DNA from 2 places in the Bacillus yunxiaonensis genome. Region 1 is predicted to be linked to the other one. Evidence: a T-box and tRNA genes for the amino acid it is inferred to sense, from the RefSeq annotation. Region 1 holds a T-box; the other holds one or more tRNA genes.

Region 1 (3,474 bases):
ATTTGAAGAAGTGTGGAACCGTTTATATGAAGAAGCAAAGTATGGCTGGTCAGATAAACATGAACAGCTTTGTGAACGACTTGTGAGAGGACAACCGTTCTTTGAAAAGTTGTGGGAAATGGAAAACGAGCAAAAGGTAAATTAGAAGGTTGCCAAGTATTGTACTGCACCTCAATAGTTAGATTTTTGGTCTAACTATTAGGGTGTACATCAGTATTTGGCATTTTCTTTTATACATGCGGCAAAATATATCGGTGCTTGAACAAAAAATAAAGGACGTTCGATGATAAACAACATAAGAAAAAAGAGCTCATATTCAAAAAGAGCTCTTTTTGGTCACCGCTGTTTTCTTATTCTGCTGCGTCTACTTCGTCGTAAGATAGTTTCACGACTTTTGTATATTCTCCGCGTTCAATTTCTTCAGGGGCAGCGCTTCGTTCTAGTTCTTGTCCATCGTCCATGCCAGGTGCAAGGACAGGTTCTGCTTTTTGTGTTCTGCGACGGTCCATGGTTGTCACTCCTTTCAGTTTAGCTGTGTCCCATACAAGTAGAAGTATGCATATAAGAGATACATGAACGAAAAAAGAGGAGGTTGCAACCATGTCTTTGCAGCAGATTCTTTTTTATCCCGCTATTCGCGGGCAGTAAGACCAACACCTCAAGATTCAGAGAAAATCGTTGCCCAGCTCTAGCGGCTAGAATCTCCGGTCGTTTCGCTCCCTCGGACGAGGCAAAAAGCGCCTCTCTGCCTTGGGCGTGGGCGTCCTGCGATTCTGGGCGAGCCGCTTCCGCTTTTCTACAGAAGATAGGTGGGGATAACTGCTGGCATGCGCCCGATTGGTGAGTGCTTTCCATCAGTGGGGGATGAAGAAAAGCCCCACTGATGGAAGTTTCACTTTATCCGCTTATCGACGTTTGCGGCTTAATCCCATTGCATTTTCGACTTTACGAAGTTGTTTCATTGCGACGCGGTTTGCTTTTTCAGCACCTTTATCAAGGATTTCATCTAATTCGGCAGAGTTAATAAGTTCATTATATTTATCTTGAATTGGACGGATTGCTTCAACAACAACTTGTGCTAAGTCACCTTTAAAGTCGCCGTATCCTTTTCCATCATATTGAGCTTCTAGTTCTTCAATTGTTTTCCCTGAGAATGAAGAGTAGATTGTTAATAAGTTAGAAATACCAGGTTTGTTTTCTTTATCGAATTTTACGATACCGTCAGAGTCTGTTACGGCACTTTTAATTTTCTTTTCGATTGTTTTAGGATCATCAAGCATACTGATCATTGACTTTGGATTTGGATCTGATTTGCTCATTTTTTTCGTAGGTTCTGTTAATGACATAACGCGTGCACCTACTTTTGGAATGCGAATTTCCGGAATCGTAAATACTTCGCGATAACGATTGTTAAAACGTTCTGCTAAATCACGTGTTAACTCGATATGTTGTTTTTGGTCATCTCCAACTGGAACAATCTCTGTATTGTATAGTAAAATGTCTGCTGCCATTAATGGTGGGTATGTTAATAAAGCAGCCGGAACAGATTCTCTTCCTTGTGACTTATCTTTATATTGTGTCATACGTTCTAATTCGCCTACGTACGCAGTACATTGCATAATCCATCCAAGCTGACCGTGTGCTGGAACTTCTGATTGTACAAATAATGTAGCTTTCTCTGGATCGATGCCACATGCTACGTATAGTGCTGCTAGGCTGCGAATATTTTTGCGAAGCTGTACTGGGTCTTGCGGTACAGTAATCGCATGTTGGTTAACAATACAGAAGTAGCAATCATGCTCATTTTGCAGTTCTGTAAACTGCTTCATTGCTCCTAAATAGTTACCAAGTGTAATTGTTCCGCTTGGCTGAATGCCTGAAAAAATAACTGACATATGTATTTCCTCCTTAAAAAGTTGTATAGTTTTCATTTTTGATATTTTGGCTTAGAGTTCTAGCGCCTTGTAATTTTGAACAAGCCGCTTCCGCTTTTATAATACAAAAAAGCCCATTCATCCCTAAAAATAGGGACGAATGGACCGCGGTACCACCCTAATTATTTTGCTAAAGCAAAATCTCTTTATCCATTGTAACGTTGGATGTAACGCCAAAGCCTACTCCTAAAGCGTTTCGGTTTGGTGCTCAAAAGCCCATTCCATACTGTACAATTACTTGTTTTCACCGACCACAAGCTCTCTGAAATTGCCTCAATATGTACTCTTCTTTCTCATCGCATGCATATAAATTTGTAAAATGTTTTTGCACTATTATAACACACAATGAGTGGTTTGCAAATTATATAAGAACAGTGAAGGTAAGGATTGTTGATAGTGCTCCTAATATGATAGCAGTAATAACGATAGGATATGTCCATGCAAAAGAATATGTGCGGTACAATATTTCTTTCGGATCGCGCTTTTCTTCATCTTCAACTAAAGATTCAATTTTTTTATTTGATCGACCTAGTTTTTTAAAAGCATACATTGTTACATTGAAAAAACCACGCTGAAATAGAAATAAAAATCCTCCGATAATAATAAAGAGTAAAGCGATATAAAACATAATATTGACAAAATTCAACAAAAAGGAAGTAGAAAGAACAAAAGCCCATACACAAGAAACCGTAATTGTGATGCCTGTTAGTATACTAATGCGTGAAAAAAGCGTATTCAAATGCTGCACCTCCACAAAAAAATTACTAGAATTATTATACTATAAAAGTTATAATGAGTACTATAAAGAATTTTTAGAAAAATATACATAATTGCGTATTTTGTTGCAATTAGGCCACTGCAATGTTAATTTCTTTCTTTACAAAAGATACTAAAAATACATTTTAATTTAAAAATTTTAACAAAAAAATAAAAAACTATATTCACAATTGGCCTAATATATGTATAATGAAAATTGTAGAAACTTGGAGATTATTCTTTCAATTCTATATTTTCACATAGTGAGGGCGTAGGGGGTGCACGTAGGGGAGGTAATACAACTTGAAGAAGAAGCTGCTATTATTACTTGCATTGGCATGAATAGTTAGCATGCTAGGAGCTTGCAGACAAAAAGAGAATAAGCAAGCGAAGGCGGCAAGTAATAACAATGGGAAGCGAGGGTTTAATTTAACAGAAGTACATAAAATTCCGACAAGGGATGTATTTTTCGGTATAATATTCTGAATGTTCTAAAGTGTGAGGCGATAGGGTGGAAGAGCTATACCGAGTTGGAATGAACTGTTAAAAGTTGAGAAAGTTTTTATTCAAGAGGATGCAGTTATTGCTCCTGTGTTCCAAAAAGGAACATCATATATGCAACAAAGCGCTGTAAAAGATGTTGTCAAACATAATTATAGCGACAAGTTTTCTTACGAATGGGCTTTTGTCCAGCAATAATATACTTTATTCCATCGGTTACAACGGGTATATGCCTATGATGGGCATATACTCTTATTTTAAAAATAATAGTAAGAATATTTTA
Region 2 (3,474 bases), on a different contig from region 1:
CAGGTTGATAGGTTCGAGGTGGAAGCATGGTGACATGTGGAGCTGACGAATACTAATAGATCGAGGACTTAACCATATAATATGAAGCAAATGTTATCTAGTTTTGAAGGAATATATTTTTTTGAAATTCCTGTTGACATTCTGAAAAGAATGTGTATAATAATAAAAGTCTGGTAATGATGGCAGAGAGGTCACACCCGTTCCCATACCGAACACGGAAGTTAAGCTCTCTAGCGCCGATGGTAGTTGGGACTTTGTCCCTGTGAGAGTAGGACGTTGCCAGGCAAATGGAGGATTAGCTCAGCTGGGAGAGCACCTGCCTTACAAGCAGGGGGTCGGCGGTTCGATCCCGTCATCCTCCACCATATATATTTAAATGTCGGAGGGGTAGCGAAGTGGCTAAACGCGGCGGACTGTAAATCCGCTCCTTCGGGTTCGGCAGTTCGAATCTGCCCCCCTCCACCATTTGATGGGCTATAGCCAAGCGGTAAGGCAACGGACTTTGACTCCGTCATGCGCTGGTTCGAATCCAGCTAGCCCAGCCATTTAAGAGCCATTAGCTCAGTTGGTAGAGCATCTGACTTTTAATCAGAGGGTCGAAGGTTCGAGTCCTTCATGGCTCACCATTTTTAAAATATAATATGCGGGTGTGGCGGAATTGGCAGACGCACCAGACTTAGGATCTGGCGCCTTTGGCGTGGGGGTTCGACTCCCTTCACCCGCACTTTTAATTAAATAAGCAATCAGTCATATATGTTTTGCGGAAGTAGTTCAGTGGTAGAATACAACCTTGCCAAGGTTGGGGTCGCGGGTTCGAATCCCGTCTTCCGCTCCAATTTTCAATATGACGCCGGGGTGGCGGAACAGGCAGACGCACAGGACTTAAAATCCTGCGGTGGGTGACCACCGTGCGGGTTCGACCCCCGCCCTCGGCACCATATGCGCCCGTAGCTCAATTGGATAGAGCGTTTGACTACGGATCAAAAGGTTAGGGGTTCGAGTCCTCTCGGGCGCGCTTTATTAACGGGAAGTGGCTCAGCTTGGTAGAGCACCTGGTTTGGGACCAGGGGGTCGCAGGTTCGAATCCTGTCTTCCCGATAGTTTTAAAAAATGGGGCCTTAGCTCAGCTGGGAGAGCGCCTGCCTTGCACGCAGGAGGTCAGCGGTTCGATCCCGCTAGGCTCCACCATTAAAGCTTCATATATACGGAGGTATACCCAAGTTCGGCTGAAGGGATCGGTCTTGAAAACCGACAGGCGGCGAGAGTCGCGCGGGGGTTCGAATCCCTCTACCTCCTCCATTTTTTATTTAAAAGAATATTATATCATCGCGGGGTGGAGCAGTCTGGTAGCTCGTCGGGCTCATAACCCGAAGGTCGCAGGTTCAAATCCTGTCCCCGCAACCAATGGTCCCGTGGTGTAGTGGTTAACATGCCTGCCTGTCACGCAGGAGATCGCCGGTTCGACCCCGGTCGGGACCGCCATTTTTACATAAAGGCTCGGTAGCTCAGTCGGTAGAGCAGAGGACTGAAAATCCTCGTGTCGGCGGTTCGATTCCGTCCCGAGCCACCATTTTTTTTTTTTTGTAAACTAGCCGGCTTAGCTCAATTGGTAGAGCAACTGACTTGTAATCAGTAGGTTGGGGGTTCAAGTCCTCTAGCCGGCACCACTTAGGGGCATAGTTTAAAGGTAGAACAGAGGTCTCCAAAACCTCCGGTGTGGGTTCGATTCCTACTGCCCCTGTAAGAAATATGGGCCTATAGCTCAGCTGGTTAGAGCGCACGCCTGATAAGCGTGAGGTCGATGGTTCGAGTCCATTTAGGCCCACCATATTCCGCAGTAGCTCAGTGGTAGAGCTATCGGCTGTTAACCGATCGGTCGTAGGTTCGAGTCCTACCTGCGGAGCCATGGCCCGTTGGTCAAGTGGTTAAGACACCGCCCTTTCACGGCGGTAACACGGGTTCGAATCCCGTACGGGTCACTAAAAAAAGAGTCAGCAATATGCTGACTCTTTTTTTTTGAAGAAAATAGATACTATATCTTCTATATCTTTGTTTTATCAAACCATAATTACTTCCTTGATCAATAATCTCCTTACAAACATGTTTATCCTATTATTTCTAAATCTACCTTAAAGCTCATAGGAGTCAAAGAAGATAGCTGGGTGATAACTGCCCATAAGAGCTCGATTAGTGAGGGATGAAGAAAACCCTATTGATGAGAGTGTCACTTTATTTTTAACATATTATGAAATATTTCATTTTTTATTGTGAATAATAAAGGATTTTGTATTATTTTGTGTAATTAGGAAAGAACATTATACATTATATTTTATCGATTGACTATTTTAGCTGCACTGATGAATAAAATCAATATTTTCTCTTCTCAATTCTAATGATCTTAGATGGATCGTCATATTTTAGAATACCCAACTTAATTTATAGTTCTATGACTAGTGACTAAAAGTCTAATTGTCCTTAGCTGGCGCTATTTAGACAATTGTCCGAGGTTGTTAAAGAGAAAAATCCTTTGTTTTTACAGAGATGAGCGTATCGTATTGCATTCATCTTTCTAGGAACTGCGAATTTAAATAAGGAGAATTGGAAAGGCTAAAGTGTGTAAAGGAGGGTATATATTTATGACAACTGTTAGAGAATTGATGAGCACAAATATTGTACATTGTACGCCGCTAGATAATGTGTATGAAGCAGCTGTGAAAATGAAAGAAGAAGATATAGGGATGATTCCTGTTGTAGAGAATAATCACGTTATTGGTCTTGTAACAGACCGTGATTTAGTTGTGAGAGGAATTGCAGAAAAGCACCCAGGTTCTAATCAAATTACAAATGTTATGACAACACAAATTATTTCAGTGTCTCCTGATGACGCTGTTGAAAAAGCGTCAGAGTTAATGGCACGTTACCAAATCAGAAGATTGCCGGTAATTGAACATGGACAAATTGTTGGAATGTTATCACTTGGGGATTTAGCGACAACTAAATATGCAGATGATCAAGCGGGTGTTGCCTTAAGTGAAATATCAGAGGATATAAAGTAAAGAATATTTTATGCTGTTTTTTATCCCGCTATTCGTGGCCAACAAGAACCTCACCTTAAGATTGAGGGAAAAGCATTGTCCAGCTCTAGCGGCTAGAATTTTCGGTCGTTTGGCCCCTCGGACGAGGCAAAAAGCGCCTCTCTGTGTTGGGTGCAGGCGTCCTGCGATTCTGAGCGATCCGCTTCCGCTTCCGCTTTTCTAAAGAAGATAGGTGGGATAACTGTCAGTAAACGTTCTATTGGTGAGAGCTTTCCAACAGTGAGGGATGAAAAAACTCACTGTTGGAAGTTTCATTTTATCTCACTATTTGCGAGTAGTAATACTTTCATCTTAAAATTTAGTAGAAAGCAAATTAGGGTAGGGATAAACTTCCAAAATATAATCGATTGGTTTAATTCATAATCCGTGGGCAGTAAGA

The links. A T-box is a leader RNA that pairs with one kind of tRNA and senses whether it is charged. The one in region 1 lies ahead of trpS (tryptophan--tRNA ligase), so its partner is inferred to be a tRNA-Trp.
Region 2: it encodes a tRNA-Trp, which carries the amino acid that the T-box ahead of trpS (tryptophan--tRNA ligase) is inferred to sense. The anticodon was not compared.

What each region holds. Positions count from the first base shown of each region.
Region 1 covers NZ_JBAWSV010000007.1:31,707-35,180, reverse strand. The annotation lists gene WAX78_RS18765 (YjbA family protein) at 1-145, shown strand, start outside; gene WAX78_RS18760 (hypothetical protein) at 351-509, opposite strand; gene trpS (tryptophan--tRNA ligase) at 906-1,895, opposite strand; T-box leader at 2,024-2,240, opposite strand; gene WAX78_RS18750 (DUF3899 domain-containing protein) at 2,296-2,673, opposite strand.
Region 2 covers NZ_JBAWSV010000006.1:12-3,485, forward strand. The annotation lists partial or broken rRNA gene WAX78_RS17265 (23S ribosomal RNA) at 1-76, shown strand, start outside; rRNA gene rrf (5S ribosomal RNA) at 170-285, shown strand; tRNA gene WAX78_RS17275 (tRNA-Val) at 290-365, shown strand; tRNA gene WAX78_RS17280 (tRNA-Tyr) at 382-465, shown strand; tRNA gene WAX78_RS17285 (tRNA-Gln) at 471-545, shown strand; tRNA gene WAX78_RS17290 (tRNA-Lys) at 551-626, shown strand; tRNA gene WAX78_RS17295 (tRNA-Leu) at 644-724, shown strand; tRNA gene WAX78_RS17300 (tRNA-Gly) at 761-835, shown strand; tRNA gene WAX78_RS17305 (tRNA-Leu) at 850-938, shown strand; tRNA gene WAX78_RS17310 (tRNA-Arg) at 942-1,015, shown strand; tRNA gene WAX78_RS17315 (tRNA-Pro) at 1,025-1,098, shown strand; tRNA gene WAX78_RS17320 (tRNA-Ala) at 1,113-1,188, shown strand; tRNA gene WAX78_RS17325 (tRNA-Ser) at 1,207-1,299, shown strand; tRNA gene WAX78_RS17330 (tRNA-Met) at 1,328-1,404, shown strand; tRNA gene WAX78_RS17335 (tRNA-Asp) at 1,407-1,482, shown strand; tRNA gene WAX78_RS17340 (tRNA-Phe) at 1,495-1,570, shown strand; tRNA gene WAX78_RS17345 (tRNA-Thr) at 1,592-1,667, shown strand; tRNA gene WAX78_RS17350 (tRNA-Trp) at 1,671-1,741, shown strand; tRNA gene WAX78_RS17355 (tRNA-Ile) at 1,752-1,828, shown strand; tRNA gene WAX78_RS17360 (tRNA-Asn) at 1,832-1,906, shown strand; tRNA gene WAX78_RS17365 (tRNA-Glu) at 1,908-1,979, shown strand; gene WAX78_RS17370 (CBS domain-containing protein) at 2,637-3,056, shown strand.